Regions from separate parts of the Bowmanella denitrificans genome, predicted to be linked through region 1. Evidence: predicted binding sites of a transcription regulator. Region 1 holds the regulator's gene; each other region holds the start of a gene.
What was found. Region 1 encodes LexA, which represses DNA repair genes until DNA is damaged. Its sites were predicted from a motif close to TACTGTATNNNNATACAGTA; they were not measured.
Positions count from the first base shown of each region.

Region 1 (8,240 bases):
GGTTATGCCGATTTACTTTGGGTCAGTGTGGCAAATACCGCACATACGGTAGGCCTGGTAAGTGGCTGCTTACTTGCTCTAATTTATACCAGGCTGGGACGCTGAGCTCAACCTTGATAAAGGTACTTGGTAAATATCACATCCTTGATCATCTCTGAGCCGGTTTCCTGTTTCATCAGTTGCCGTAGCTTTTGCAGGCAATCCCGGCGAATTTCTTCGCGACCAGTAAGAGATTTAACTTTTTCTTCCGGCTGACGGCCAAAAATATCAATAGTCGTGGCCCTGAGCAGCGGTGAGTGATGTTCAGCTGCTTCAAGAAAAGAAGCGTCTTCAAGCATTAGTTCCACCGTGACCCTCACATACCCCAGGTTGCGGCTGCTGGTGCTAACATAATTAGTGACAATATCGGGTTCCAGACCAAAATAGGCGTAGGCTGCCATCGCCCGGGGTGAAATCAGCATCAGGGGTAGCAAAACCAGTACGACTATTTGTCTGTTGAACATAAGGTATAAGTTCCGGGTTTCTATTCACTATGGGTATTTTATCAACAAAATCATACAGACGGACAGTTCCGCACAGGTATTTTTCCGCCCACCTGATTTGCTGCTATGCGGCACCACGGGTATTATGACCACTATATCGTCTGAGTCACAAACCACCTTGAATTTATCTTTAGACTTTCCCTTTTCCCCTGCCGTCACCTGGCACAGTCCGGAGTTTATTGGGATACCGGATTTTCATCTGAAGAACTGGCTGTTGGATACCAGTTCCCTGACCGAACGCTTGCAGTCCCATTGCAGACACTTTCGTGTCCAGCTTCTTGGTCAGCAGCTTTTGCCCTTGCTGGACAATGAGAAAGCGCCTATGCAAAACCAACCCTGTCAGGTCAGGGAAGTGTTGCTGTGGGGAGAAGAGCATCCCTGGGTTTTTGCCCGCTCGCTGTTACCTGAGTCTTTGGTGCAGGAAGGCATGCGGGAACTGGCCGCACTGGGGGAGCAATCACTGGGTAAGGTATTGTTTAACAACAGTGATTGCCTGCGAGAACCCTTTGAGCTGACCAGACTGGGTACCGAACATGAGCTGATGACCAGGTTGGGGCTGCGTTGCAGTCATGATTTGTGGGGGCGCCGTTCTCGTTTTAGTTACAAGCACTGGCATATGATGGTGGCTGAGATATTTTTGCCGGGTTGCCCGGCCTACAAACAGTTTGGGGCTACGTATGTATAGCCGCACCAAGCTGGCTGCATTCGCGCGTCTGGCGCGAATGGATAAACCCATCGGCACATATTTGTTGCTTTGGCCAACATGGTGGGCGCTATGGATGGCGGCTGACGGCATGCCGGATTGGCCGTTGATTGTCATATTTAGCCTGGGGGTGTTTCTGATGCGCTCAGCTGGCTGTGTCATCAATGACTATGCCGACCGCCATGTGGATGGTGAAGTGAAGCGCACTGCGTCGCGTCCCCTGGTTAGCGGTGAAATCACAGAGCGACAAGCGCTGGGCTTTTTCACCTTGTTAGTACTGATGTCCTTCGGTCTGGTGCTGTTTTTAAACTGGCAGACTATTTTGCTGTCCTTTGGCGCCCTGGCGCTGGCGGCTTGCTACCCTTTTATGAAGCGTTACACACATTTGCCGCAATTCGTGCTTGGTGCCGCGTTCAGTTGGGCGATTCCCATGGCATGTATGGCCAGCCTGAGTTTTTTACCCTGGTGGAGCTGGTGGCTGTTTACTGCCAATATCCTATGGACGGTGGCCTACGACACTATGTATGCGATGGTGGACAGGGACGATGATCTTAGAATTGGTGTTAAGTCCACCGCTATCCTGTTTGGGCGATTTGACAAATTGATCATCGGCTGTTTACAACTGATGTTTCTCGGCATTCTGGCCTGGCTTGGCTTCTACCTGGCCTTTGGGGCGCTATACTTTGTCGGCTGGACTATAGCGGTATTGCTGTCCGGCTATCAGCAGTGGCTGATTGCCGGACGGGAACGGGAACCTTGCTTCAAGGCCTTCCTCAACAATCATTATGTGGGGTTGGCCATTACACTGGGATTGATACTCGATCTAGCTGTGCGGATGGTGTAACTGGTGCAGTTTCTGCACGATCCCGGAACTGACCAGAGACAGCACCATTTCTTTTAAGGCGGCACTTTGAGCAGACTGCTGTAACGCCCCGTCTTCGTCTGCTGCTACCAGGCCGTTGTCTTTGAGTGCATTCACAAAGCTTGAAAAGACGTTCTTATCGTAGAACTCTGGCGCATTGATGCCATTTACCGCACTCAGATGTTCTGCCAATTCGCGGCTCTGTTTCTCCAAGGTCGCGCGAGGGATTGATTGCTCCTTTTCCAGCAGTGTCAGTACGATGGCATAACGTTGTAAGGTTTGCTGGATGGTCTCGCTGAGTACTTGCAAAGTCCGGTAGTCCGCATCTGTGCGAGGTGGGGCAAGCAATTTGCCGTCAAGCTCTTTAATCAAGCCAAGTTCCAGCATCTGCTGCATTAACTGCTGACAATAGGTTGTCGCCTCGGTTAAGGTGAAATGCATAAACAGTTCACGCTTTAACAAAGGATAGATTGCCTTGATGTAATCTATCACTGCCGACTTTGGCGGCCCTGTCATTACTGCGGCGGCAATCAGGCTGGGTAATGCCAGCAGGTGCAAAATATTGTTGCGATAGTAAGTTTGAGTAATGGCACTATGTTCATTCAGTGACACTACCCGGCCAAATGCATCATCGCGGATACTGAACTTATTCAGAGCCAGGGTTTGTTTCAGCAGCGTATGACCATCAACATCAGGAATACTGCTTAACTGGCTATAGGGCGCCGCACGGAGCAGGGTCAGCAACTGATTAAGACTGCCAGCCAGATCATCTTCTTCCATTGCATGATTTTCTGCTGCTAACAGTACTAAGGAGCACAAGGCCATGCCGTTAATGGCGGCAGTCTGATTAATACGGCACATCACTTGATTGGCCAGATGGTTGACGGTGGGGGTGAGCCAGCTCGGTTTGCGTTCCACAGATAATGCATCGTCACGCCAGTTTGGCACCCGGCTGTCGAGATAACTGTTAAGCTGAATCGGTTCACCAAAACTCAGAAAACCATGACCATAATTCTTTAATTTCTTAATGGCGGAAAATACCTGCCAGAATGATTCTTTCTGTTTACTGCTGCCTTTTAGCTCTTTCAGGTAGCTACCTAATTCCATTACGTTCTCGTAGCCAAGATAGACCGGTACCAAACTCACTGGACGTTTTACCCCCTTTAACATGGCTTGTAATGTCATCGCCAGCATGCCGGTTTTTGGTGGTAACAACCGACCGGTTCGACTGCGCCCCCCTTCGGGATAGTACTTAACCGGGAAACCACGATTAAACAGAAACTCCAGGTACTCCTTGAAGACTGCGGTATAAAGTTTGTTACCGGCAAAGCTACGACGCAGGAAAAACGCGCCACCGCGGCGGAAGATTCCGCCCACCGGCCAGAAATTCAAATTGATACCTGCAGCAATATGTGGCGTGGCCAGTCCCTCATGGTAGATAACATAAGTCAAAAGCAGATAATCCATATGACTGCGATGGCAGGGGACATAGATGATTTCATGTCCGTTTTGCGCCAACTCACGGATGCGTGCCGCATTGTGCACTTCTATACCGTTATAAATCTTGTTCCATACCCGGGTCAGTAATCTGTCTGCCAGGCGAATGGTGCCTTCCCGATAATCTGCGGCAATCTCTTTTAAATAGCTCTCAGCCCGTTGTCTGGCTTGTTCAGCACTGAGCCTTTTATCCTGTTGTTCTTCAGTGATGGCATCTTTAACCGCTCTGGCGCCAAGAATGGCATTCTGCAGTTGCAAACGATCAATGCTGCGCGGCCCGGTCATCGCTTGTATACGGCGATAAAAATGTGTCCTGGCGACTCTGATTAACTTATGTGCAATGCGTTCATCACTGCCATTTTCTTCGAGCATGCGCCTGGAGGAAACGGCGCGGCTGAAATAGACAAAGTTGTCGCGACCTAAAAACAGCACAATAAAAAACTTTCGTAACCAACTTGGCGAGGCGCGGTCAGCCAACAAGTCAGACCAACCCGGTTTGGATTTGCCCGGAGCCCGGCCCCAGAAAATCGCCGTCGGTACTATTTGCATATCTATATCCGGCGTCTGCCGCTGCAACTGCAAAATATGTTGAAAGCTGTTCGCTATATCCGTTGCATGAATACGACGACTTATTAACCCCTGCGGTTCTTCCAGACTCAGGTTTGCCTGCAGCACCTGGCCGTTTAACTGCAAGGGGCGCAGGGGATCCGGTAAACCCAATTGCTCGGTTGCTTTCTGCAATGCAATCAGGTCGGTGGCAGAGTGGGTGTGCAACAAATAGATTATGGGTTTGTGTTGATCAATGCCCAGTTCCTGATGAATATCGGCAGGAATGCTTTTGGTTTTGACCAGCAAACGGGTTGGGTATTTAATCAGGTTTAGTAGCAGCTTGTGCAACCAGAACATCGCCAATGGACCTCCTGTAAAAGTGCGCGAAGCATAGCATCTTCTTGGTTTAATGTCCTTGTGCAGCATCAGCCCCTAGCATTTCAGACAGAATAAACAACAAGAGTTGCTATCTTGGTATAACTGGATATACTCACAGTAAAACTGTATGGAAAAACAGGCTTATGCGTCCACTTACACCCCGGCAGGAAGAAGTTCTGCAACTGATTAAAGATACTATGGCTCATACAGGTATGCCGCCTACCCGCGCAGAAATTGCCAAGCAGTTGGGGTTTCGTTCCGCCAATGCCGCCGAGGAACACCTTAAAGCTCTGTCCCGTAAAGGGGTGATAGACATTTTACCGGGCACGTCCAGAGGCATAAAGCTCAACATTCCAATGGACGGACAGGTTGAGGAGGAAGGCCTGCCACTCATCGGCAGAGTTGCTGCCGGTGAACCTATACTGGCACAACAGCACATCGAAACTCACTACAAAGTAGACCCGGATTTGTTTAAACCCAAAGCGGATTTTTTGCTCAGAGTGAATGGGATGAGCATGAAGGATATCGGCATTATGGACGGCGACCTGCTGGCAGTGCATCGTACCCTGGACGTGCATAACGGTCAGGTGGTGGTGGCCAGGGTCGATGATGACGTCACCGTCAAGCGTATTGAGCGACGTGGTCGAAGCGAAATTCTTTTACATGCGGAAAACGAAGAATTCGCGCCGATTAAAGTAGACTTAGCCACCCAGCCTTTTTCGATTGAAGGTATCGCGGTCGGGATTATCCGTAACAGCGATTGGATGTAATCACCTAACAATTATATCCAGGGACGGATGGTATGCCGATGTAGCAGGAGCACTCATCGGCGATATCCAGAGCCTGCTCTACAGGCGCTTCTGCCTGAACCATAGACCCCCATTTAATAGCCGCTCCTAATGGGCAACTTTCCCTGCACAATAAAACAATCAATAAATTAGCAGCTTAGCGAAAATTCGTGATTCCTGCTCACTTATGGTTAAAATTTGAGCGCTTGATTGTTATCCTCTCAGAAATCGCTGGACGCGCCCCGTACAGTTGAGTAATTCTTGTACTGCATTTAACAAAAATATAACAAGAAAGTGTCATTTTGTGTCCAACGGTACTTTCGATTTTCCGGGTTTCTGACACCGGAGTCTTTCAGTTCTGACATAGGAGACGTCACGTGGCCAGAAGTGTGTTGACCGCATTATTCGCAACCCTGCTGAGCGCTGCTGCCATGGCGCAGCCTTCCCAGTTGAACTTGCGCAAGGGGGTAACAGACATCAGTGCGCAGGTTTATGATCTGCACATGACCATTTTCTACATTTGCGTGGTGATTGGCATACTGGTCTTCGGCGCGATGTTTTTTGCGATGATCTTCCATCGTAAATCCAGAGGGGTAAAACCAGCCAATTTCCATGAAAGTGTCAAAGTGGAGGTGGCCTGGACGGTAGTGCCGTTTCTCATTCTTATTGGCATGGCGATTCCTGCTGCCAGTACTTTGATTGCCATGGAAGACACCAGCAAAGCGGATGTAACTGTGTTGGTCACCGGGTCTCAATGGAAATGGCACTATAAGTATATGGAAAACGAGGTGGAGTATTACTCGGTGTTGGCTACCCAACAGGAGCAGATTCACAACAAATTCAGCAAAGGCGAAAACTACTTGCTGGAAGTGGATCGTCCGCTGGTCATCCCCACAGATAAGAAAGTCCGCTTCCTGGTGACCTCTGATGATGTGATTCACTCCTGGTGGGTACCTGATTTTGCCGTGAAAAAAGATGCGAACCCAGGCTTTATTAACGAAGCCTGGGCCCGTGTTAATGAGCCTGGCATTTACCGGGGGCAGTGTGCAGAACTCTGTGGTAAGGACCATGGCTTTATGCCTGTGGTGGTAATAGCCAAGACTCCGGCTGAATACGATGCCTGGATTGCCGAGCAGGAAGCGATTCAGCGCAAAGCCAAAGAGGAAGAGCAAAAGCTTCTGGCCATGAATATGGACATGACCGAATTGATGGATTTGGGCAGTAAGGTTTACCAGAGTACCTGTGCTGCCTGCCATATGCCAAACGGTGAGGGGCTGCCGGGCGTGTTTCCTGGTTTGAAAGGTAGTGCCATAGCCACTGGCGATGTGCGCAAGCATATCGATGTGGTGGTCAACGGCGTTTCCGGTACTGCCATGCAGGCTTTTGGCAAGCAATTGAGCCTGAAAGAACTGGCCGCTGTGATTACATATGAACGTAATGCCTGGGGTAACAACACGGGTGAAACGGTGCAGGCCAAAGATGTCAACGCCGTCCAGACAGGCAAATAGGAGAATTATGATGAGTACCGCAGCAGAGCACCTGCACCACGACGAACATCATGACCATAAGCCATCCGGTATTAAGCGTTGGCTGTACACCACCAACCACAAAGATATCGGCACCCTGTATTTGTGGTTTGCCTTTATTATGTTCCTGATTGGCGGGGCCATGGCGATGGTGATCCGCGCTGAGTTGTTTCAGCCCGGCCTGCAGCTAGTGGATCCCAACTTTTTCAACCAGATGACCACAGTACATGGGCTGATTATGGTTTTTGGTGCGGTAATGCCGGCCTTTACCGGTTTAGCCAACTGGATGGTGCCACTGATGATTGGCGCGCCGGACATGGCCCTACCGAGGATGAATAACTGGAGTTTCTGGATCCTGCCTTTTGCGTTTTTGATCCTGCTCTCTTCGTTGTTTCTGGAAGGCGGTGGCCCGAATTTTGGCTGGACCTTTTATGCGCCGCTGTCCACCACCTACAGCAACGACAGCACGGCTTTATTTGTGTTTTCTGTGCATATTATGGGGGCATCCTCCATTATGGGCGCCATCAACGTTATTGTGACCATTTTTAATATGCGCGCACCAGGCATGACCTGGATGAAGATGCCGCTGTTTGTATGGACCTGGTTGATCACTGCCTTTCTGCTGATTGCGGTTATGCCGGTGTTAGCCGGGGCGGTGACTATGGTGCTGACAGATAAATTCTTTGGCACCAGCTTCTTTAATGCCGCGGGTGGTGGTGACCCGGTGCTGTTCCAGCATATTTTCTGGTTCTTTGGGCACCCGGAAGTCTACATCATGATTCTGCCGGCATTCGGCATTATCTCGCAGATTGTGCCAACCTTTTCACGTAAGCCATTGTTTGGTTATGCATCTATGGTGTACGCCACGGCTTCCATCGCATTGTTATCCTTCATTGTGTGGGCCCACCATATGTTTACCACGGGTATGCCGGTGGCAGCAGAGCTGTTCTTTATGTTTGCCACTATGCTGATTTCCGTGCCTACCGGCGTGAAGGTCTTTAACTGGGTGGCGACGATGTGGCGTGGCGCCATCAGTTTTGAAATTCCCATGCTGTTTGCCCTGGCGTTTATCGTGCTGTTCACTATAGGTGGCTTTTCCGGATTGATGCTGGCGATTACACCTGTGGACTTCCAGTACCATGATACTTACTTTGTGGTAGCACATTTCCACTATGTTTTAGTGACCGGGGCAGTGTTCTCCATTATGGCGGCGGTGTATTACTGGCTACCCAAATGGTGCGGTAAGATGTACGACCTGACGTTGGCCAAATGGCACTTCTGGTGTTCGCTGATCTCTGTCAATGTGCTGTTCTTCCCTATGCACTTTGTTGGACTGGCCGGGATGCCCAGGCGTATCCCTGATTATTCGCTGCAGTTTGCTGACTTTAATAAATG
Region 1 covers NZ_BAAAEI010000003.1:32,943-41,182, forward strand. Annotated here, with positions in the region: gene glpG (rhomboid family intramembrane serine protease GlpG) at 1-105, shown strand, start outside; gene ABD028_RS02415 (flagellar basal body-associated protein FliL) at 108-461, opposite strand; gene ABD028_RS02420 (chorismate--pyruvate lyase family protein) at 661-1,227, shown strand; gene ubiA (4-hydroxybenzoate octaprenyltransferase) at 1,220-2,089, shown strand; gene plsB (glycerol-3-phosphate 1-O-acyltransferase PlsB) at 2,069-4,510, opposite strand; gene lexA (transcriptional repressor LexA) at 4,675-5,301, shown strand; gene coxB (cytochrome c oxidase subunit II) at 5,751-6,827, shown strand; gene ctaD (cytochrome c oxidase subunit I) at 6,838-8,240, shown strand, end outside.

Region 2 (8,240 bases), on a different contig from region 1:
CACCAACCGGGCGGCACGCAATCACAGAACCCGCCAGCAGAGGGAAGGGTGTGATAACCAGTACATCAACCGGATCACCATCTTCAGATAAAGTATGAGGCACATAACCGTAGTTAGTTGGGTAGTGCATGCAGGTGGCCATAAAGCGATCAACGAAAATCGCGCCAGACTCCTTGTCCACTTCGTATTTAACCGGGTCGGAGTGAGCCGGGATTTCAATAATTACATTCACTTCTTCAGGCAGGTTCTTACCTGCAGGAACGGCATTTAAACTCATGGCGGGTCCTTATCTTTAACAAAACGGGAAGTGCGCGGATTATACGTTTTTTAAACGGCAAATAAACAGCTTCAAACCAACCTCACGGAAAGACTTTGGTCTAAGTGACTGAATGTCTTACAGGAATGTACAGCTCATTAGTTTACCTGTTTAAACAACTCAGAACTCAACAGCGGTCTGATTAGGTGGGCAAAATTTCTGCAAATATTGCTGACAAGCTTCCATCAGGGGTCTATAGTGGTTGCGACTGTTGCTAAAAAAAGCCAAGTAAAAACAAAGGGGTTAGCTACTTTGTTGAGGTTGTAGCCAGGCCCCTGAGACCAGCCCACCGTGCAAATCGCACGGCTGTGCCTTGTTTAATTTTGGGGAAGCTATGACTGAAATATTCTATATACCGCCCGTATTGGGTCTTGTTGGCCTGCTCTTCGCGTTAATTATTTATCTACTGATTAAACGCATACCCGTTACCAATCAAGCTATCGGCAGCATTGCTGATCAGATACACCTCGGCGCAATGGTGTTTATGCACCGTGAATACAAGATGCTGTTTATTTTCGCCCTGGTTCTGGGCATTGCCTTATATCTGTCACTTGGTGCCAATACCGCTATCGCTTTCGCTGTAGGTGCCATTTGTTCTGCTTTGGCTGGCTATATAGGTATGTTCACCGCCACTAAGGCCAATGTCCGTACCACCCAGGCCGCACACGACCAGGGTGCAGCCGCAGCCCTGTCCGTCGCCTTTATGGGCGGCTCCATTATGGGATTATGTGTGGCATCCATGGGGTTATTGGGACTGGGCATGCTGTACTGGTTTTTTGGTGGAGATCCTGCCACGGCCCATGTTATCCATGGTTTTGGTATGGGAGCTTCCAGTGTGGCATTGTTTTCAAGGGTCGGTGGCGGAATTTTCACCAAGAGCGCAGATGTAGGCGCTGACCTGGTCGGTAAAATTGAAGCCGGCATTCCTGAAGATGATCCTCGCAACCCAGGCGTAATTGCCGACAATGTGGGTGATAATGTGGGTGACGTGGCTGGAATGGGCTCAGATATATTCGAGTCTTACTGCGGCGCGATGATTGCGACCATCGCTATTGCTTCCACCATGGCGCTGGATGGTCTCGGCAGCCGGGAGTCTATGATGTTTCTGCCCCTGGCGCTCGCTTCAACCGGATTACTGTGTTCGGTGTTGGGTATTTTACTGGTCAAGGCCATGTCGGCCAGTAAACCCGATGTTGCACTGCGTGCCGGAACCATAGGTGCAGCAGTACTGTTTGTCGTGGCCGCTTATTTTGTTATTCAGCAGGTGGGCATTGACTACCATGTCTGGTGCTCAGTGGTCACTGGCGCTGTGGGTGGTATTGTCATAGGTCTGGTGACAGAGTATTACACAGCGGCTTCTCCGATTCGTAAAATAGCTAAATCCGGTGAAACCGGCCCTGCAACCGTCATGATTACCGGCCTGTCGGTCGGTATGCAGTCTGTGGTGATCCCGGTGCTGACGCTGAGTGCTATTATCTATATTTCCACCAGCCTGTCTGGCCTGTATGGCGTAGGTATCGCGGCCGTGGGTATGCTGGCGACCGTGGGTATCACCATGGCCATTGATGCATACGGCCCGGTGGCTGATAACGCTGGCGGCATCGCAGAAATGGGTGGGCTAGGCAAAGAAACCCGGCAAATTACCGACTCGCTGGATGAACTGGGCAACACTACTGCGGCCATCGGTAAAGGTTTCGCCATTGGCGCGGCGGCCCTTGCTGCGCTGGCCATCATCGCCGCTTTTGTGGAAACTATGACCCATCACTATCCCGGTTTCACTTTGCATTTAGGCAATCCTGAAGTGCTGGTGGGTATGTTTATAGGCGGTATCCTGCCGTTCTTAATTGCCTCAATTACCATGACCGCTGTGGGTGATGCTGCTTTTGAAATGATCCACGAAATTCGTCGCCAGTTTCGCGAGATAAAAGGCCTGATGGAAGGCGACGCCAAACCTGATACTGCCCGCTGTGTGGACATTGCCACCACCGCAGCATTAAAGAAAATGATTCTACCTGGGGTGTTGGCTGTTGCCGTACCGCCACTGGTTGGCTTTGGCATTGGTCCCCATGCCTTAGGTGGCATGCTGGGCGGTGCACTGCTGGGTTGTGTGCTGCTGGCATTGATGATGGCAAACGCTGGCGGCGCCTGGGATAACGCCAAAAAATATGTTGAGAAGGGCAATCACGGTGGCAAAGGATCTCCAGTACACGCTGCCGCCGTGGTGGGCGACACTGTAGGTGACCCATTCAAAGATACCTCCGGGCCGGCCATGAATATCCTGATTAACGTAATGGCCATTGTCAGTCTGGTGATTGCACCGCTGCTTTAAGCGCTATCCCCCAAAAAGGCTGCAGTAGCAGCCTTTTTCGTTTGCATAGAAGATTTAATCTTAATCACAAAAAATAACTGTTTATTTATACAGTAATCATGTTAATCTTCTGAACAGATTTCCAACAAAGGAGGCTGTGATGGCCATCATCGTACGCTATGTGGTTGAGCACAAAGGGGTAGAGAAGCTGGTGACAACAGATAAAAAAGAGGCGGATCTCTATGACAAGATGCTGGATGTTGCCGACAACCTGGCTGACTATATTCAGGCCAAGGGCATTAAACTGGAAGAGTCTGTAATGGAAGAACTGTCCGTTATGCTGGCGCAAAACAAAGATGCGGTTGGCAAGCTGCTTAAAGGAAGTGCCGCAGCCGGTTTACTGGAAGAAGAAAAAGCCGAAGTGGTGAAGTTGGAAAAGAAACAGGCCTGATCCAATAACGCCTGGGGCTGGATGTGAACGAGATCGATATTTGAAAGATAAACAGCCCTGATACCCGGCCAAGCGGCCGGGTGAATCATTTGCCGCAATTAGTCTTTGTAATAGCTGACACAGGCTTCCACTTCGTCGGCCGAGCCAAGCAATACAGGTACACGCTGATGAATGTCGGTAGGCATCACTTCCAGAATACGACCCCGACCAGTTGACGCGCCGCCACCGGCTTGTTCCATCAGAAATGCCATTGGGTTGGCTTCGTACATCAGGCGCAGTTTACCTGGCTTGTTCGGTTCACGGTTATCCCAGGGGTAAGCGAAAATACCGCCCCGGCACAATACCCGGTGGATGTCCCCTACCATGGCCGCCACCCAGCGCATATTGTAGTTTTTGCCCCTTGGGCCCTGATCACCAGCCAGCAGATCTGCCACATACTCTTGCATGCAAGGTTCCCAGTGACGCTGGTTAGAAGTATTGATAGCAAACTCCTGGGTTTCCTTCGGAACCTGCACATTGTTGCGGGTCAGCAGGAAGCCACCGTGGGTTTTATCCAGGGTATATAAATGTGTACCCCGACCTGTGGTCATGGCCAGCATGGTAGACGGGCCATACAGTACGTAACCTGCAGCTACTTGCTGAGTGCCCGGCTGCAGAAAGGCAGATGGATCATCAGGTTCCATCCACTGCGGTGCATGCATCACAGAGAAAATTGTCCCGATCAGGCTGTTGATGTCGGTGTTGGAAGAACCATCCAGCGGATCAAAACTAATCAGATATTTACCGTCAGGATTGCAACCAATGACATGGTCCTCTTCTTCAGAGGAAATAGCTTTGACATAGCCAGATTCACTGAGGATATCCTTAAGAATTTGGTTAGAGATCACATCCAGCTTTTTTTGCCTTTCGCCCTGCACGTTGTCACTCAGGGTAGACCCCAGTACGCCGGCCAGAGCACCTTGGCTGACCCTGAAGGATATCTCCTTACAGGCCGCCAACAAGGTGCGAATAAGCAGAATAAGTTCAAGGGGACAACCGTCTTCCTGTAACTGTGTGTTGAGTCGTTTCATAAACTTCAGACCTTAGAGAATTTTTATTGATGTAGGGACTGCCCATGGATCTAAGCCGTAGGGCTTTGTTTTTATTTTTGTTCTTTTATTGTAACCAGTTTGACCACAGATGTCGCCGGGCATGGTCACAGGTATTATTCAAAGTCGAAGTTTCTGATAGGCTTGGCGCAGATTAGAATTGACCTGTTAATTATGCATATACATATTCTCGGCATTTGCGGCACCTTTATGGGCGGGATCGCCGCGCTGGCCAAAGCACTCGGCCATCGCGTAACCGGCTCCGATGCCAATGTTTATCCTCCCATGAGCACTCAGCTTGAACAGTTGGGTATTAGTCTTACGCAAGGTTATGACCCTAAGCAATTAAACCCGGCACCCGATCTGGTAGTCATAGGTAATGCCATGAGCCGCGGCAACCCGGCTGTAGAATATGTGCTGGATCGCAATCTGCCCTATACCAGCGGCCCGCAATGGCTGCTGGAGAATCTGCTCAAAGACCGTTGGGTGCTTGCCGTGTCCGGTACCCATGGTAAAACCACCACAGCCAGTATGCTGGCCTGGATTTTGGAGCATGCCGGGCTTAATCCCGGTTTTCTGATTGGCGGTGTACCGGAAAACTTTGGTATCTCAGCCCGCCTGGGCGACTCACCTTTTTTTGTCATTGAGGCCGATGAATACGACAGCGCCTTTTTCGATAAACGCTCTAAGTTTGTGCATTACCGCCCGCGCACCCTGATTATTAATAATCTGGAATTTGATCACGCCGATATCTTTGACAATCTGGCCGCCATTCAGAAGCAATTTCATCATTTACTGCGTATGGTGCCGGGTAATGGTCTGGTGATCTCTCCTGCCGTTGATGACAATGTTGAAAATACATTACGGATGGGCTGCTGGACCCCCATACAGCGTACCGGTAAAGAGTGGCAATTAGCCAAGGTTTCGGCCGATGGCAGTAGCTTTGACATTCTGCTGAATGACATCAAACAGGGCCGCATAGACTGGCAACTGCAGGGCGAACACAATCGCCACAATGCTCTGATGGCTGTGGCTGCGGCGCGTCATGCTGGGGTGCAACCTGCATTAGCCATAGAGGCATTGAACAGCTTTAAAAACGTAAAACGTCGTATGGAAGTCAAAGGCAAGGTAGCGGATATCACCTTATATGATGACTTCGCGCATCACCCCACCGCCATCGCCCTGACCATTGCCGGACTGCGCGCCAAGGTGGGCAACGCCCGCATTCTGGCGGTGCTGGAGCCCCGTTCCAACACCATGAAACAGGGCATCTTTAAAGACCAACTGGCAAACGCCTGGCAACAGGCAGACAGCGCCTTTATATTTGAACCTGAGGGACTTCGCTGGTCCTTACAGCAAAGTTGCCAGGCCAGCACCGTACCCAGTCAGGTGTATCGCGATATGGACGCATTGCAACAAGCCGTCATTCGCGAAGCCAAACCCGGCGACCACATTCTGGTGATGAGTAACGGCGGTTTTGGCGGCCTGCATCAGAAACTACTCAATGCATTGGAGAACCAGCATGGCCTTTGACCGACAGATTACCCTGGCCATTACCGGTGCTTCGGGAGCGCCCTATGCCTTGCGCCTGCTGGAATTGCTGGTAAGAGCTAATTGCCAGGTATTTGTACTGATTTCCTCAGCGGCCAAAGTGGTACTGGCCACCGAAGAGAATCTGCAAATCCCGGCCAAGCCAGATGCAGCAGCCGCCTGGCTGATTGAGCGTTATCAGGCCCAACCAGAGCAAATCAGGGTATTTGGCAAGGATGAATGGTTCTCACCCGTGGCCTCGGGCTCTGCGGCTCCGAAGCAAATGGTGGTATGCCCCTGCTCTACTGGCACTTTGTCTGCTATTGCGGTGGGTGCCAGCGACAATCTGATTGAGCGGGCGGCGGACGTCGTGCTTAAAGAAAGAGGGCAACTGCTGCTGGTGCCAAGAGAAATGCCCTTGTCCAGCCTGCATCTGGAAAACATGCTGAAGTTGTCAAATCTTGGCGCCACCATTATGCCGGCCAGCCCGGGCTTTTATCACCAACCGCAATCCATCCAGGATCTGGTGGATTTTGTGGTGGCCCGTATCCTTGACCACCTTGATATCGACCAGCAATTAATGGCCCGTTGGGGTTATCAGGGAGCCGCCAGCAAGTAGATAGTTAACGCAGCCGCCCTACTTTTTCCAGTAGTGTGGACTGCGCAATGGCCTGGGGCGAGGTGAAATGATTAGGGTACAGAATATCCAAGTCACGACCCGCTCTGCTATAGATGGCGGAAACATACTCAGAACAAAAGTAGGCGCTGGCAATATCGTGATCTTGCCAGCCACGGTATTTGTGCAGCTTGTTCAACACCAGCCTGAAAAAGAAGGGTACCAGTTGCCAGAAGTTGTATTTCTTACCCAGCTGTAACAAAGCGAAATCCAGCATTTTCTTGCGTGCAGCAGGGTCCAGAGCTTGTTCCGGCCTGAGTCTGAAATAATCAATATTGCCAGCATAGTGACAGAGATTGTCTGAGATCGGGCTGGCCACTACGCCCGGCCCCTTAGCTTCCAGTACCATCAGTCGCTCGCCCCACCAGGCCACAATACCTGCATGTGAATAGTCTGATTTGCAGGCCCAGCGGATTAAACGAGAAAAGGCGTTGGTCCCGCCAAATAGCAATATGTCGCCATCCTGCATGGTCTGACGAACCTGGGCATAATCCAGCTTAATATGTTGTACAGATGGCGTTGCTTCTGCCGCTAACACAGCGTCTGACATTGGTAGTCTCTTGCAAAAAAACCGGGAGTTTACCCTATTGCTGACAACCTATGCTATGGCAGAAAAAGCGCTGTCGGCACTGGCCACTGCGCTTGGTACTGATTGCCCTGCCAGTCTTCGATTACCAGCCAGATGCGATCCTCTGCTGCTAACTTTGGCTTGGCGATGGCATGTACATGCTGACCATGGCGGCTGCCATGCAATATACCGGACTCACCTTGCTGGAGTGTGGCTAAAGGTAGCGGGCTTGGCCCAATATTCAGATAAGCCTGGCGAATATCGGCGATATCCCCCTGGTTAAATGTCAGCAGGAAGTCTTTAACAAACTCATCGTGATGTTGATAAGGTGGCTTGTGATCAAAAGGCATAGGGGTCACCAAAAAAGGACCCGCCTGACGACTTTCCAATGCAGGTGGAAATTCCGGATTCAGGCTCTGATATAGAAACCAGAAAGGGAGCACCAGAATCAGACCACTTAATTTATATTTATTGCGTTGCCAGAAGGTGTTTTTCAGCCTTGCCATCAGACGGTCTCTCCCAACTCTGCCTGTACCACCTGAGCCCTGGACTTACTGGCACCTTTTAAGGTGCGACGTCCCCACATCATAAAGCCGGTAATCGACATGCCGCTTAAAACTAAACCAAATACAAACCACAGGATCTTGGTCCACAGCCCGCCAAGGGTACCGTAGTGCAGAGGGTCGGCAATATGGCTGATAACCTGAAGAGTATTCATATCAGCAGGTGAGCGGCTGTCAGCCACTTCCCCGGTCCAGGGATTAACGCTGACCTGGTAAGCATACTGATCATAGAAAATATGATCGCCACCACCCATCAATTGATACATATCACGATTGTGCTCGGGCAAATGCAAGTAGGCGGGGGCGAATTGTGGGTACAACTGTTTGGCCTTGTCCATCGCCTGTTGAAAGTCAATGGGTGGGGTGGGCTTTGAGTCAAGCTGGCTGGGTAACTGAGACGCTGCCACCAGCGGCGCATGGGGTTCAATATCGATATCCGCGTGCCAGAATATCGCTTGTACTAAATACCAAAGCCCGGTCAGGCTCATTATCAGTAAAAACCAGATAGACCAGACGCCGGCTAAACGATGCAGGTCAGCCAGCAGAGTACGCAGGCCCTGATGGGTGCGTATTTTCGGCCGGGTAAAGGCCTGCCAGAAATGCTTGTAAACAATAAGACCGGTAATCAGCGAGCCCAGCATCATCACAGACATCAGGCTAACCAGGTAATAGCCTATGCTGTAACTGCCATGCCAGGGAAATAGCAGCCAGCCATGCAGGGCGCGCATAAAGCCGATAAA
Region 2 covers NZ_BAAAEI010000031.1:50,869-59,108, reverse strand. Annotated here, with positions in the region: gene ppa (inorganic diphosphatase) at 1-277, opposite strand, end outside; gene ABD028_RS21510 (sodium-translocating pyrophosphatase) at 651-2,645, shown strand; gene ABD028_RS21505 (YebG family protein) at 2,785-3,075, shown strand; gene ABD028_RS21500 (class 1 fructose-bisphosphatase) at 3,174-4,145, opposite strand; gene mpl (UDP-N-acetylmuramate:L-alanyl-gamma-D-glutamyl-meso-diaminopimelate ligase) at 4,338-5,696, shown strand; gene ABD028_RS21490 (flavin prenyltransferase UbiX) at 5,686-6,312, shown strand; gene ABD028_RS21485 (YiiX/YebB-like N1pC/P60 family cysteine hydrolase) at 6,317-6,919, opposite strand; gene ABD028_RS21480 (hypothetical protein) at 6,973-7,443, opposite strand; gene ABD028_RS21475 (PepSY-associated TM helix domain-containing protein) at 7,443-8,240, opposite strand, start outside.
Region 2: ABD028_RS21505 (YebG family protein) is a predicted target of LexA. The motif match lies at 2,721-2,740, and genes of this name have one in related genera.

Region 3 (8,240 bases), on a different contig from region 1:
AATCACCGCCACTTGCATACCCAGGCAGATACCCAGATACGGTACTTTATTCTCACGGGCGTAGCGGGCCGCGGCAATCTTGCCTTCAATACCCCGTTCACCGAAACCGCCGGGCACCAGAATAGCATCCAGGCCAGCCAGTAAGTCTGTGCCTTTGCTCTCAATGTCCTGCGAATCAATATACTGGATATTGACCGTCAGGCGGTTTTTTAACCCGGCGTGCTTTAATGCTTCATTCACTGACTTATAGGCATCCGGCAGCGCCACATATTTGCCCACCATGCCAATGGTCACTTCGCCATTGGGATTGGACTCGGCGTATAGCACCTGCTCCCATTCTGCCAGGTCGGCTTCCGGGCAGCTCAGGCCAAAACGTTTAACCACTAATTCATCCAGGCCCTGAGATTTCAGCATGGCTGGGATGCGGTAGATACTGTCTACATCTTTTAAGCTGACAACCGCTTTGTCTGCCACATTGGTAAACAGGGCGATTTTTGAACGTTCATTGGCCGGTAACTGGGCTTCGGAGCGACAGACCAGAATATCCGGTTGAATACCAATGCTGCGCAGCTCTTTCACTGAGTGTTGAGTCGGCTTGGTTTTCACTTCACCAGAGGCGGCCATATAAGGCACCAGGGTCAAATGCATGTACATGGCGCGCTCGCGGCCAATTTCAGTGCCTAGTTGACGAATAGCTTCCAGGAAGGGCTGGGATTCAATATCACCCACTGTGCCACCAATTTCGACAATGGCGACATCCACACCTTCGGCACCTTCAATCACCCGGCGCTTGATTTCATTAGTAATATGCGGAATAACTTGAATGGTGGCACCCAGATAGTCGCCACGACGTTCGCGTTTGATCACTTCTTCATACACCCGACCGGTGGTGAAGTTGTTGCGGCTGGTCATGCGGGTGCGGATAAAGCGTTCGTAATGGCCCAAATCCAGATCGGTTTCGGCGCCATCATCGGTAACAAACACCTCACCGTGTTGAATTGGGCTCATGGTGCCTGGATCCACGTTGATATAAGGATCCAGTTTCAGCATGGTTACTTTCAGGCCCCGGGCCTCCAGAATAGCAGCCAGGGAAGCGGCAGCAATACCTTTACCCAGTGATGAAACCACACCACCCGTCACGAAAATATAGTTTGTCATGCGAAACCTAAGACTTGGGAGTTAATCGAAAATCCATGCCACAACGCAAACGAATCCACCAGAAGTGGATAGCATGGAGGCGCGTGGAATTCTTATCAGGACGGGAAAACAGTATACGCAAATAGCGGATATCTCTCAATCTAAAACACCAGAATCAGGTCGAAATCTTGCATGGTCAGCGCAGTGAGAGACATGCAGGGCGAAGCCAGGCTGCGCCCTGCAAGTGGCAGAGGTTAATCCTGGGCCAGGCGTTTCAATTCATACAGCATATCCAATGCCTGCCTGGGGCTAAGTTCATCTGGATTCAGGCGCTTAAGATGCTTGCGTAGCGGGTCTTGTTGCTGAATAAAGTCCAATTGGGCTGGCGGGGCAGGGGCGATGTTACCCGACGGCTGGGACTCATTCCGCTCCAGTTCCTGCAATTTAGCCTTGGCTGCCAGAATCACGGGCTTAGGTACGCCAGCCAGCATGGCCACTTGCAAACCGTAGCTCCGGTCCGCTGCGCCTTCCTGCACGGCGTGCATAAAGCTAATGCCATCATCATGTTCCACCGCATCCAGATGTACATTGGCCAGCTGTTGCATGCTGTCAGCCAGTTGCGTCATTTCAAAATAATGGGTGGCGAACAAGGTAAAGGCATGAATCTTTTCGGCCAGATAACAGGCCGTGGCCCAGGCCAGTGATAGGCCGTCATAGGTACTGGTGCCGCGGCCGATTTCATCCATCAGTACCAGGCTGTTGGCACTGGCATTATTCAGAATATTGGCGGTTTCGGTCATTTCCACCATAAAGGTGGAGCGACCGGAAGCCAAATCATCTGATGCGCCAATGCGGGTAAAGATTCGGTCCACCGGGCCAAGCCGGGCATTTTCGGCTGGCACAAAGCTGCCCATGTGCGCCATCAGCACAATCAGAGCGGTCTGGCGCATATAGGTAGACTTACCGCCCATATTCGGCCCGGTAATAATCAGCATGCGGCGCTGATTGCCAAGGGCCAGTGGATTGGCAATAAAAGGGTCGTTAAGCACCTGTTCCACCACCGGATGGCGGCCGCGATCATATTGGATACCTGGCTCTTCGCTGAACTGTGGACGCTGGTAATCAAAACGCAGGGCGCAGTCGGCCAGATTGCTCAATACATCCAGTTCGGCCAGCGCAGCACCGCTAAGCTGTAATTCAAACAGTTGTGGCAGCAATTCATCAAACAGCGCATCGTAAAGTTGCTTTTCCAGGGCCAGGGCGCGGCCCTGACTGGTCAGAACCTTGTCTTCATACTCCTTCAACTCAGGAATAATGTAGCGTTCATTGTTTTTCAGGGTCTGACGACGTACATATTCTGGTGGCACCAGATCGGCGTAGCCGCGACTGACTTCGATATAGTAGCCATGCACCTTATTAAAGCCGACCTTCAGAGTGGGAATATCAGTACGCTGTTTTTCCCTTTCTTCCAAACGCTCCAGATAATCTGTGGCACCTTTGGACAGTGCTCGGAGTTCGTCTAATTCGGCGTTAAAACCGGGGGCTATCACGCCGCCATCACGGATCAGGACCGGCGGGTTGTCGATAATTGCCCGTTCCAGTAAGTCGAGCAGGGCCGGAAATTCGTTGATTTCCCTGCCTAGGTTGTCCATAGGCGGACAGTCCAGGCTGGCCAAAAAAGTACGAATAGCAGGGAGCTGAGCAAAAGCCTGGCGCAGACGGGCAAAGTCTCTGGGCCGGGCGCTACGCAAAGCCAGACGCCCTAATACCCGTTCCATGTCGCCGACCTGCTTCAGATAGTCTTTCAGTTCGCTGATATCGGCGTCTATCAGGGCCCGAATGCAGTCTTGCCTTTGCTTCAGGGTTTGAATATTGGTGAGTGGACGGTGGATCCAGCGCTGCAATAAGCGGCTGCCCATGGCGGTGCTGGTTTTGTCCAGTACCGATGCCAGGGTATTTTCGATGCCCCCGGCAAGATTCTGAGTCAATTCCAGATTTCGCCTGGTGGCGGCGTCCATTTGCACGGTATCCGCCTGAGTTTCCAGACGAATGGCGCGAATATGCGGCAGGGCGGCACGCTGTGTATCTTTGACATATTGCATTACGCAGCCAGCGGCGCACAGACCCAACTCGGCTTTTTCTACACCAAAGCCGCTTAATTCGCGGGTGCCGAACTGTTGGTTCAACTGGGTAATGGCGGTTTGCAGATCGAACTCCCATTGAGGGCGGCGACGCAGGCCACGACGTTGTTCAATCAGGTTAAATGCTGCCATGCCTTCGGGATACAGCAGCTCAGCGGGTTGGGTGCGCTGTAATTCTGCTTGCAGGGCTTCTTCGTTTTTCAGTTCACAGAGGCTGAAACGGCCACTGGATAACTCCAGCGTGGCGTAGCCGAAACCGGCCTTGTCTTGCCAAACAGCAGCCAGCAAGTTGTCTCGCCGGTCTTCTAAAAGTGCCTCATCGGTGATAGTGCCTGGGGTGACTATACGGGTTACTTTGCGTTCCACCGGCCCTTTGCTGGTGGCCGGGTCACCAACCTGCTCACAAATCGCCACGGATTGTCCCAGTTTGACCAATTTGGCCAGATAGCCTTCCACGGCATGGTAAGGCACACCGGCCATGGGAATCGGATCGCCGCCGGATTTACCCCTGGCCGTCAGCGAGATGTCCAGCAACTGGGCGGCCCGTTTGGCGTCGTCGTAGAACAGTTCATAGAAGTCACCCATACGATAGAACAAAAGAATCTGCGGGTGTTCAGATTTGATGCGCAGATATTGCTGCATCATCGGCGTATGCTGGGCGAGCTGCTGTTGGTTAAAAAGACCGGCTTGCATGGCAAAATTATCAGAGGGCATAATGACGCTATTCTTTGTTATTGTCGGGATTAGAAAAGATGACGACAGAAACGAGCCTGCGCCTGGCCGGTGAGTTGGGCGACACCCTTAAACAAAAGGGTTGGACAATGACCTGCGCTGAATCCTGCACCGGAGGGGGCATAGGATACGCCATTACCAGCGTCTCTGGAAGTTCCTCCTGGTTTGAACGCGGCTTTATCACCTACTCTAATCAGGCCAAGCAGGATTTACTTGGTGTGCAAACTGACACCCTGGTGGTGCACGGCGCAGTATCAGCCCAGACCGTCGAAGAAATGGCTCAGGGGGCATTAAATGCCGCCAAGGCTGACATGGCCATTGCCGTAAGCGGTATTGCGGGCCCGGATGGTGGCAGCCCGGAGAAGCCGGTTGGCACTGTGTGGTTTGGCTTGGCCTTGAAGGGCGAAACAAAAAGTGTTCTGCAGCGCTTTGAGGGCGATAGACAGCAAATTCGCCAGCAAGCGGTGGAATTTGCCCTGAGGTTTGGGGCTGAAGCTATTCGTTAACGGTTGCACTTGGGCCGGCAGCAAGCAACAAGTATCCATACTGACATATGGGCGCTAAGTTCGCTCAGAATGGCCTGTTATTGAACAGCAACCAGTTGATTAATGGTTATTTTATGGATGATTTTGCGTAACTGGTATTCCTGGATTAGGTTTAATTAACATCGGTTCCACTTGACCGACTGTTAATGATAATAATTATTCAATCTGGGAAACCCAATAATGAAAAAATCACTCCTTGTTTTGTCCGTTGTGGCGCTGTGCACCAGTCCATTCACTTTGGCTGCTGATTTGGTTAGTGGCGACAATTCCAATTTAACTGCGATTTGCATTGCTGCTGCTGAATCTGATGCTGCAATGGAAGCCAAAGCTGAAGAATTTGGATTTAACCAAACAGAATTGCAAACCTTCAGCTGTAACGGCATGACCTTAAAAGAATTTGCCAAGAAATACCGCGACAACACCTCGGGCAAATCTGTTGTGGTGTACACCTTCGAGAAGACTCAGGATAGCCGCGAATCCGAGCTGTGCTTTGCTGCAGTGACCTCTAGGGAGGTCTATGAGAAGGTTAAGCAAAGTATGTTTAATGGTAGGGTTGACGACGTGCAATGCAATGGTTTACCCATAGAGAAGTTTGCCAGACGTTATGGCAATAGAGGATTCTCTAAGTAACAGCATCGCCGCCAGGCACCGCCCTTGTTGGTATAGCCGCAGGGGCGGCACCCTATTAAACGCCAATCTACACAAATTTTCCATCAAGCTCTTGTAACTGTATGGCTATACAGTATACTTGCATTCAATAAATGACGACTGTCAACCTGCTCAGAGAAGGAGCGACCAATGGAAGATAATAAAGCCAGGGCCTTGTCAGCCGCCCTGGGACAAATTGAAAAACAATTCGGTAAAGGTGCCATCATGCGTCTGGGCGATAACCAGGCGATGGATATTGAAGCTATTTCCACTGGCTCTTTGAGTGTGGATGTGGCGCTGGGGATTGGCGGCCTGCCTTGTGGCCGGGTAGTGGAAATCTACGGTCCTGAATCTTCTGGTAAAACTACCTTAACACTGCAAGTGATTGCCCAGGCCCAGAAAATGGGTAAAACCTGCGCATTCGTGGATGCCGAGCATGCACTTGACCCTGTTTATGCTGGTAAGCTTGGCGTGAATGTGGAAGAGCTGCTGGTATCTCAGCCGGATACCGGTGAACAGGCGCTGGAAATTTGCGATATGTTGGTGCGTTCAGGCGCCGTGGATGTGGTGGTAGTAGACTCAGTGGCAGCCCTGACGCCTAAAGCTGAGATTGAAGGTGAAATGGGTGACTCTCATGTAGGGTTACAGGCTCGTCTGATGTCGCAGGCACTGCGTAAGCTGACCGGTAATATTAAGCGCTCCAATACCCTATGTATTTTTATCAACCAGATCCGTATGAAAATTGGTGTGATGTTCGGCAACCCCGAGACCACCACTGGTGGTAATGCTCTGAAATTTTATGCCTCGGTTCGCTTGGATATCCGCCGTATTGGTGCGGTGAAAGAGGGGGATGAAGTGGTTGGCAGCGAAACCCGCGTGAAGGTGGTAAAAAACAAAGTGGCTCCCCCCTTCAAGCAGGCCGAATTTAATATTATGTACGGCGAAGGGATCAGCAAAGAAGCCGAGCTGGTGGACATGGGCGTGCTGCACAAGTTCGTGGAAAAAGCCGGGGCCTGGTATAGCTATAATGGCGAACGTATCGGCCAGGGTAAGGCCAACGCAGTAAAATTTATGAAGGAAAAACCGGAGATTGCTCAGGCGATTGAAAAGCAACTGCGTGACAAACTGTTATTGGCTAAAACAGTTAAAGCCGAGGAAGGCGTTTCTGAAGATGTACTGTAAGCATTAGCTTGTTTGTGAGAAAGGCCCGTTTTCGGGCCTTTTTGTTTTCAGATATTAATAATACGGCTTCACTTTTATCAGTTTTGTTGGTTGGAAGACTGATGAAAATAGCGGTAATGTCCGGTGATAGGAAAGCTGAACAGCCGGTTGTCCTCTACTGGCCCTGCGCCGATATTGTGCAGTACTAATGGTGTTCCATCTGCGGCTTTACTGGTACTGACTATACCTATATGAGGCAGATTGCCTGGCAACATCCAGGTCACCAAATCGCCGGGCTGATAGTCTGATTTATCCTGTGAATTTGGCAATGTCAGGCCCTGTCGACTGAAAAATACCTGCAGGTTGGGGACTCGTCTGTGGTCAATATTGCTGTCAGGTTTTTGCAAGCCCCAGATGCGTTTGGATGGATATAAGGAAAAATTAGCCAGCATATCCTCGTGCACTAATTGTTGCAGGTCCACACCAAGTGCGCGATAGCTGCGGATAATCAGGTCGGTACAAACACCGATATTGTCAGGCACATCGCCGCCTGGATAGGCCAGCTTGCGGTAACTACCATTATAATGAACTTCAATCTGGGTGCGGGCCTGGGCCGCAGCTACTAAGGATGTTGGCTTGGCCATCAGAAAAGGTGACCACAGTACCCACACAAGGGGTAAATGCTGCAGAAGTTTAATCATCCCTGATTCTCCAATGGCCCGTCAGACAACTGCAATGCTTGTCGTTCAGCCCGTCTAACCTGTTGATAAAGAACGAACACCGCCAAACAGCAAAAGCTCGTGCAAAGAAACAGTGCGGGGCCGCCATAGGCCTTGAGCAGCAGACCACCGATATAAGGTGCAATAGCAAATCCCAGCGAATAGATAGCCGCAGCCCCGTAGTAAACCCCGCGCATATTGGGCGGCGCAATGCGATCGATTTGAATATTCATGGTAGGAAAAAGCACACATTCGCCCAGGCTCAGTAGAAAGGTGGCAACTATCCAACCCCAATACCATTCTACCGGATTAAGGGCATAACCTAACTGGGAGAGTGTCAGCAGTACCATGCCTACTTGCACCCTGTGAGTCAAACTGCGCTTTTGCATCAGTCTTACCATCACAAATTGGAAACAGACGATCGTCATACCGTTGGTGAAAATCAGGGTGCCAACTAACTGCACCACGTTGTCCAATCCTTCACGACTCAGATACTGAACCAGGGATGAGTCCATATGCGCAAAGACAAATGCCACTAAAGTATTGGCGGCAACCAGCAGCAAAAACAGCTTATCCTGCTTAAGTACGGTTAATATCTGTCTGAGGGGCACAATGCTGGCTGTCGCAGTTTTGGGGGACGAAGGACGACGAAACCCCCACCAGACAACCCATAGCAAAATAAGATACACGGCTGCAACGGCAAAAAACGTATGCTGCTGGCCGGAAAAACCCAGCCATACGCCCGCCAGGGGAAACAGTGCCGCACCCACATTGATGGAAAAGTAGCGTAACTGAAAAGCCATCTCACGCATTTCACTGCTTGGCAGCATATCGCTGATGATGGCTTTGGCTGGTGGTTCCCAAATCTCCCGGCTAATGGCGCAAAAGGTCATGCAGATAGCATAAAGCAGTACCTGATCGGCAACGGCAAGCAGACTGAAAGCCAGTACTGCCAGCACCCCGGCAGTGATCAGCATGGTTTTACGCCCCAGCCTGTCGGTGAGTGCCCCGGCGTAAAACCCCACCAATACGGCCGATACGGCAGACAAGGTCATGGTCAGGCCCACTTGCCATTCGTTCAGGTTGAACTTCTGGTAAAGCATAATGGCCATGAAGGGCCAGACCATAAAGAAGGTACCACGTGAAAAGAATACCCC
Region 3 covers NZ_BAAAEI010000007.1:60,792-69,031, reverse strand. Annotated here, with positions in the region: gene pyrG (CTP synthase) at 1-1,158, opposite strand, end outside; gene mutS (DNA mismatch repair protein MutS) at 1,392-3,992, opposite strand; gene pncC (nicotinamide-nucleotide amidase) at 4,031-4,516, shown strand; gene ABD028_RS08580 (hypothetical protein) at 4,736-5,185, shown strand; gene recA (recombinase RecA) at 5,354-6,385, shown strand; gene ABD028_RS08570 (DUF1287 domain-containing protein) at 6,463-7,008, opposite strand; gene ABD028_RS08565 (MDR family MFS transporter) at 7,062-8,240, opposite strand, start outside.
Region 3: recA (recombinase RecA) is a predicted target of LexA. The motif match lies at 5,281-5,300, and genes of this name have one in related genera.

Region 4 (8,240 bases), on a different contig from region 1:
CCAGTATTTATACTTACCTTTACTCATCCACAGTCCACTAAAGGCAAGGAAAAGCAGGAACAGTGCAAAGATATCCGCTATCCACACCCACAAACCGCCAGCTTCGTTCAGATGCAATTGGTTAAATTGCTTTAGCAACGGACGAGCCTGAAGCTTTTCCTGTCTTGCCATTCCTTGTTGACGGTTGATTGATATAGTACCTTGCTCCTCAGTGAAAATCTTCAACTGATGAGGGCTTTCCCAAATGCGGGCTTTGATACGAACTGACAACCCTGATTTCTGTTGAAAACTCTTTACCATCTCGGTTGCATCGCTTTGTTCATCGATATCATCTAGTTTGAATTCGTGCAGGGCAACCTTGTAATTGGGATCCCAATCTCGGCTGTGATTCAATGCCAGGCCTGACAGACTGAACACGACTACCAAGCCAATACAGACAAAACCCACATCGCCATGTAACCGACGGATTAACCTGTGCCAGTTTGTTGAGTTGGCTCTAGTCAAGAATAGTGACTCCTGTGGGGCTGAAGCGATAGATTCGAATGCCCTCTGACATCGCTTCCGATTCCACTGGCTGGCCAACCTCTTTGGCCTGATGACTCATATATTCACGGGTTTGCTCTGGGTCCAGGTCGATAGCCTGTAATTGTCCGGTGGCCAGCGCCTTATGGCCCAATTTACTCATCGGGAAAACCATATCTCCATCTCTAACCTTAATCACAAGGCGATCAAAACTTTGTTCTGTGGCAAGTTCCATCCAGCATCCCCGTTTTTTGCAAACCTTAGTAATCACCCCTTCAATGGTCAGTTTCTGACCTAAGTATTCGTCTGGCTTTTGCATCAGGATGTTAAGTGACAGCGGAGTGGTGTCGTCTGCACCTGTGCCGAAGGTTAATGGTTCCGCCTGAGCGGACAGCGTTATCAAGGACAGAAGGCCTATAACATTAAGATGCTTTATGAGTATGTTCACTCCGTTCTCCTTTCCAGAAAGTGCCTTAAACACAATGTGTTAACAAAATATACATATATCAATTAGTAATAAATTATTATTGCATTTGCTGATTTGTATCGCTAGTCTGTGCGCGCATTTTATAATAATGCGAATGGTTAGCATTACAATTAAAGGATGAAAACAGCACATGAAATTAGGAATCTCTCATTCCCTTGTCGCCTTCGCCGTTTCCAGCGCATTGCCTCTCACCGTAAAAGCACAGCCCAATCAAGAGAACCAAATTGAGAAAGTGGAGGTCATTGGTCACAAACTGAGTCTGGTGAATCAGGACGTTGCCGCCTCGGTATCCATTTTGGGCAGTGAGGAAATACAGCGTAATCAGGAATCAGAGCTGACTAACCTGCTAAGGGAACTGCCAGGAGTAGAAATGAATGGCAGTGTCAGTCCCTTGTCGGGTCAACCAGCCATCCGTGGCTTGTATGGAGAACGGATCCATATCTCTGTTGACAATGTTAAGCGTAAAACAGAATCCGATGGTTCCAGTAATATTGCAACTATCAACAGCCTGGGGGTGGATCCGGCGCAACTGAAACTCGTGCAGGTGCTACGTGGTGCCGACTCTCTGACCGTGGGCTCTGGTGCAGTGGGCGGCAGTATTCGGATGGTTACTAAAGATGCCGCCGACTACCTGAATCACCAGGATGGTTTAGGTGTCAGACTGTCATCCGCTTATCAGGGAGCCAGTGATGCAGTGACGCTGGGCGCGTCTTCATTCAGCCTTAATGGTAACTTGGACACTGTGTTTAATGTTAGCCGGGTAGATTTTTCTGATGTGGATATTGTCGGCGACAGGCAGATCGGTGGCGAGGGTATTCCCGCTTTAGAAAAGATTCGCAATGACTCATCCCGTAGCAATGTGTCGCTGAAAAGTACCTGGCAGATTGGTCCAGTACACAGGCTAAAAGGTAAAGTTGACTGGAGTGAGACCGAATCCAAAGATCAACCATATAGTCAGCGTATGGATCTGGCACTAGCCTATCCAACTTTGAAAGAAAACTACCAGAATGACTATCTGGAAGGTTCACTGTTGTACAGCTATCAACCCGACAGCCATTGGGTGGATCTGGATATTCATGCGACCTTCTCTGAAAAGAATATGGAGAAACAAACTCGGGGTTATATTCCCAGAGGGGAAAACCGAATCAGCTACGATGCGGACAACAACTGGAGTAACAAAAGAAAAGGTCTGCGCTTGTCCAACCTGTCAATTGTGCAAGCTGCAGTTGAACATAAAGTCGCACTTGAGCTTAATTATGAGCGGGAAGACTTCAGTCAGAAGCAATGGGATCTGAGTACTGCTGAAAACAAACTGACGAGTTTTTATGGTAACAGTAATGCTACTAACGTCTCTGTGTCGCTGATTGACCAAGTCGAGTTGTTTTCCCAGCGCCTGTTGCTCACAGCGGGTGGCCGATACGACAGCTACAAAAGAGACAATAGCCTGTTTGCCAGCTATGCAGGTAATGATGATGGCGAGTTTTCCAGTGAAGTGGGATTAACCTTCAGGGCAACCGATAACCTGAATTTTTACCTGAAACGCGCTGAAGCGTTTCGTGCGCCATCAGTGCAAGAACTGTATAAAAAAGATGAATGGCGCTGTCATATAGGCGGTAAGATTTGCTATCAGGAGCCGCAGCCTGACTTGAAGCCGGAAACCTCTGACAATCTGGAAGCCGGTTTTGGCTTGCATTGGACAGACACCGCCTATGCCGATCAATTTGGCTTTAAGTTTATCTACTTTGACAATGAAATTAACAACTACATCGATAACGTTCCTTTTATGTACTACTTCGACAGCGAAGGTAACAAGCAGTTGGGCTCCCCGGGCCCTGAGCCAGCGAATGGCGTACCAGTAGCGACCCATAGGGATTACAGCGCAAAAAATATCAGTCAGCTGAAAAACCGGGGCATTGAAGTAGAAATAGACTATCGTCTTGGTGCTTTGTCAGCGTATCTGGGCTATTCCACCATAAATATGGATGTTTTTGGTGTACCGAATTTCTTCCTGGGGACGGTGGAGCAACAATGGCAGCCATATAGCGAAGCACCAGCAGACAAGATGACTTTGAATCTGAATTACCAGTTACGGCCGGATCTTAATATTGGCGGGCAGATGTTGGCCTATGGGAAACAGGACAGGCTGTCCCAGCTGTACCTTGAAAATGGTTATGGTACTGAATCCTACCGCGTGTTCAATTTGAACCTGAGCTATCAGGGGCTGGGCGTGTTCGAAGGGGTAACGCTGGTGGCTGGGGTGGACAATCTAACTAACGAACGTTACTTGCGAGCACCGGCTAGTGAAGCAAGAGATCCTGCTGAAGTGGGCAGAAACTACAAAGTCAGTTTGTATTATCAATTCTAAAGAGTTGATCGAAACACTAAAAAAGCCCGCTACTCTTGCTGATATTTGTGAGTAGCGGGCCCTCCACGCTTAACACTTTTCTTATCCCTTAATGGGGCAGTATTTATAAAACCCAATACTTGTTTGTTGGATATATTATAGGCCTAATAGTTCCCGGGCATTGGCGATTGCTGTATCCGTCAACTTATCGCCAGCCAATAGTCTGGCCAGCTCTTCAATACGTTGTTGTTGTTCAAGCGCCAGCATATGGGTTTCTGTGGTTTTACCATCACTGAATTTGGTGACCAGCATCTGATGCTGAGCACAAGCGGCTACCTGAGGTAAATGGGTCACACACAATACCTGCAGCCTTTCTCCCAATCTTCGCAGTAACTGCCCTACCACTGATGCGGTTGGCCCGCTAATGCCGGTGTCCACTTCGTCAAATATCATGGTGGGCACCTGGTGACTGGCACTGGCAATAACCTGTACCGCCAGGCCGATACGCGAAAGCTCACCACCTGAGGCGACTTTTTCGAGCAGATCAGCGGGCTGGCCTGGATTGGTGGCCACCATAAAATGAACCTGATCCAAACCATAGCGGCTGGCTGCTTGCTCGGCGGTAAAATCCACTGCAATACAAAAGCAGGCCTGGTTCATATTCATCAGCCTGATTTGGCTTTGCACCTCACCCGCCAGCTTTTGCGCGGCTTTTGTACGGGATTCACTCAATGCTTGTGCCGATTCAATATAGGCTTGCTGCAACGCATCAAGCTTACTGGCTAATTCGCCGAGCAGGTCATCATCCTGTTGTAACTGAGCAAACTCATCCAGTAACTGCTGGTGGTATTGGTAAAGTCCTTCCGGCAATATCTGGTGTTTGCGTGCCAGCTCCATCGCGCGGGAGAAGCGTGCTTCCACTTGCTGCATCCGGAAAGGATCTACTTCAAGACTGTCTATATAATCACGTAGTTGTTGCGACGCTTCGTCCACCTGAATATTGGCTTCGGTCAACATCTCTACTATTGGGGTCAGGCTGGCATCGTGTTCCTGTAGCTCTGAGAGTCTGTCTACTGCGTGCTGAATAATCGACAAGGCATTGATATCATCCGCATCGTATAACTGGTGAAAGCTCATTTGCGATTGTTCCAGCAATGACTGGCTATGGCTCAATCGTTTATGTTCCACTTCCAGTTGCTCGAATTCCCCTTCTTCAATGGCAAATTCGTTTAATTCCTGAACCTGATAATCCAGAAGCTGACGTCTGGCTTCACGTTGTTGCTGACTCTCCTGCAAGGCTTGATAGTGTTTGCGGCTTTCCTGTAACTGCTGATAACAAGCGGCCACCTGTTGTAACAGGGCAGGGTGGGCAGCATAGCTGTCCAGTAATTCGCGCTGTACATCCGCTTTGAGTAATTGCTGGTGGGCGTGTTGGCCATGAATATTCACCAGATACTGCCCCAGGTTTTTTAACTGCTGCAACGATACGGGGGAACCATTGATATATGCCTTGGAACGCCCTTCGGCAGAAATAACCCGGCGGATAACACATTCTTCGTCATCTTCCAGTAGTTCCTGATCTGCAAGCCACTGCCGGGCAACAGGAAGAGTTGGCAGAGAAAAGCACGCAGTAATCTCCGCTTTATCCGCTCCTTTTCTTACCATGCCGGCTTCTGCCCGGTCTCCAAGGCACAACCCCAGTGCATCTATTGCAATGGATTTACCGGCACCGGTTTCACCGGTAATGGCGGTCATCCCCTGTTGAAAGTCAATTTCCAGCGATTGGACAATAGCGAAGTTACGTACAGAAAGTTGCAGCAGCATATAGTTACCTGGTTATCCATACAGATTTATATGTAACTATATACAGTATTTTGGGCTTGTCTATACAGTAGCGGATAAATAATTTTGTAATCAGCAACAACCAAAGTCTGAAGCTGGCTTATCCAGATATACCTTTTGCTTCCTGATGCCTGATTATTGCTGGAAGGTCTGCTTCACTCAGGCCTGAGTGTCTACAACCGTCCCTACGCGCTGATTGGGATCGGGTTGACTACGCTGATTTTCCAACTCTGCCTGACGTTGCTGCTGGTCTGCCTGCCGCACTTCCTGCTGCTCCTGGCGGGGTTGTGGCTGTACACTTTGTACATTGGTACCTGAGACTGAACCGACTTCCATTTTAATTCACCTTGTTTTGGAATCTATTGGTTGACAAAGTGTAGACCAAAGTGGGTTTATTGGCTTGCCAATAGAATAGGCTCAAGTTGTTTACGCATAAACTCGGCAATCAATGGCTGTGCTTCTGCATTGGGATGAATACGGTCTTTTTGCATCAGCTCTGGCTTAAGCGCAATATCTTGCAGCAAGAATGGTAACAGAGGCACCTGATGATTGTCGGCCAGCTCATTGTAGCTGTCGGTAAACATTTTGGTGTAGCGTCTGCCGTAGTTGGTGGGAATTTGCATCTGTTGCAGCAGCACAGATACCCCATTTTGGCGGGCCAGTTCGATCATGGCGCTGATATTGTTTTTAAATTTGTCTACCGGGTAGCCGCGTAAACCGTCGTTACCACCAAGTTCTATCAGCAGATGGCTGGGCTGGTGTTGTTCAAGTAAACGTGGCAGCCGTGCCAGGCCACCATCGGTGGTTTCGCCACTGATGGCAGCATTAACGACAGTTATTCCTTTGTCCTGCCACGAATTTTGTAACAAACTCACCCAGCCTTGTTCTTGCTTCATGCCATAGGCTGCGCTTAGGCTGTCACCTAATACCAGTAATTTGACCTGCGCCGCCTTTAGTTGATCCGAAAAGCACAGCAGCGGTATAACAATCAGGATAACCTTGAGAGCAGAATACACGATGACGTTGACCTCCAATATGATTAGTACCAAGGCCATTACCAAAATAGTGACAACCAGCCAGGGTGAGTTGCAGATCCTTCAGCCTATCAGTTTTGATGTCAAGGCCGGTGAGTCTGTTGCCATTGTCGGTGCGTCAGGCTCCGGCAAGTCCACTTTGTTAGGTTTACTGGCCGGACTGGATCAGGTGTCTGCCGGTGAGATTATTCTTGATGGTCAGCCCCTGCACGCTATGGATGAAGAACAGCGCGCCAGGCTGCGCGGTGAAAAAGTCGGCTTTATCTTTCAGAGTTTTATGCTGGTGCAAAGCCTGACCGCACTGGAAAATATTATGTTGCCTGCTGAAATTGCCGGGCTCAGCGATGCGCGTAAACGTGCCACTGAGGCACTGGAACAAGTTGGTTTGTCGCATCGGGGTAATCATTATCCCAACCAGCTCAGCGGTGGTGAGCAGCAACGGGTGGCTATTGCCCGCGCGTTTATTACTCGTCCCAGAATTCTATTTGCCGATGAGCCGACCGGAAATCTTGACGCCGCTAACGGTGAAAAAATCGAAAATCTGTTGTTTGATTTAAACCAGCAACTGGGAACAACATTGATTCTGGTCACGCACGACAGCGAATTAGCTGCGCGCTGTCAGCGCCAGCTTCGCATGCATGGTGGTGTATTGGAGGAAGCGCCGGTGTCTGGCTTTGAGGATAAACGCCATGCGGGTTGATGCAATGTCGTTAAGCTTGTCCTGGCGGTTGTTTCGTCATGAAGCCCGGCGTGGTGAACTCACCGTAATTTTGCTGGCTATCGTGTTGTCTGTTGCTTCTGTGTTGTCGCTGTCTCTTTTTAGTGAGCGTCTGCAGTCGGCCTTGACCGACAAAAGTGCCGAGTTTCTGGCTGCAGACCGCCTGCTGGGCTCAGACAAGCCGGTGCCACCAGAATGGCTGGAAGAAGCCACACAACGTGGCCTTAAGGTCGCCCAGCGCAATCAACTGCGTTCCATGGCATTTGCCAATGACAAAATGATGCTGGCGGATGTCAGAGCGGTAGACAAACAGTATCCGCTGAAAGGTAAGGTTAAAATTTCCGAGACGCCCTTTGGTCTGCCGCAAGTGACTGATAGTTTGCCTCAACCAGGGGAGGTCTGGATTGGCTCGCGATTGTTCCAGGTTCTGGGGGTTAATCTTGGTGACCAACTGGAAATAGGTGATAAGGCATTTGTGATTACCCAGGCGGTGATTGAACTGCCTGATGGCGGCTTTAGCCTGTTTGGTGGCGATCCTGTAGTGTTGATGAATCAATCGGATTTAGCTGCTACCAATGTCACCGGACCGGGCAGTCGCACCGACTATGATTATCTGTTTGCCGGTGATGATGCCGCCCTGGATGATTATTACGAATACCTGAAACCTCAGCTTAATCGGGAGATCCATTACTGGCGCTCGGTTAAAGATGACGATTCACCACTGGGGCGTTCGGTTAAACGTGCCGAGCAATATTTTCTGCTGGCCAGCCTGCTGGCCATTGTGCTGGCCGCCGTGTCTATTGCTGTGGCGGCACAGCGATACAGTCAGCGCCATTACGATCCTGTTGCCATTATGAAGACCCTCGGCGCATCCGCCGCTTTGGTGCGGCGGGTATATTTACTGCAAATTCTGTTTATCACCGCCTTGGGTATCTTAATTGGCGGTATTGTGGGCTATGGGGTGCAACAGTTCATCGCCAGTTTAATTGCCGAAAAGGTTCAGGTGGCACTCGACAGCTGGTACTGGCGACCATTTTTAATCGCGGTATTTACCGGATTGGTATGCGCCATGTTGTTTTCACTGTACCCGCTGATGAAGCTCTTTTCTGTACCTCCCTTAAGAGTCTTGCGCCGCGATCTTGGCGCCAGCATGGGTTCCAGAAGTGTGCAGTTCGCCGTGGCCGGTTTGGCTATTTTTCTGTTGATGTGGGCTTACAGCGGCAATTTGACTATCAGTGCTATCCTGCTGGCTTGTGGGCTATTGTTAGTGGTGGCGCTGATGCTGGTGACGCT
Region 4 covers NZ_BAAAEI010000010.1:220,764-229,003, forward strand. Annotated here, with positions in the region: gene ABD028_RS10590 (PepSY-associated TM helix domain-containing protein) at 1-504, opposite strand, end outside; gene ABD028_RS10595 (DUF4920 domain-containing protein) at 497-925, opposite strand; gene ABD028_RS10600 (TonB-dependent receptor domain-containing protein) at 1,140-3,374, shown strand; gene recN (DNA repair protein RecN) at 3,510-5,177, opposite strand; gene ABD028_RS10610 (hypothetical protein) at 5,355-5,531, opposite strand; gene ABD028_RS10615 (arylesterase) at 5,588-6,250, opposite strand; gene ABD028_RS10620 (ABC transporter ATP-binding protein) at 6,231-6,929, shown strand; gene ABD028_RS10625 (ABC transporter permease) at 6,919-8,240, shown strand, end outside.
Region 4: recN (DNA repair protein RecN) is a predicted target of LexA. The motif match lies at 5,184-5,203, and genes of this name have one in related genera.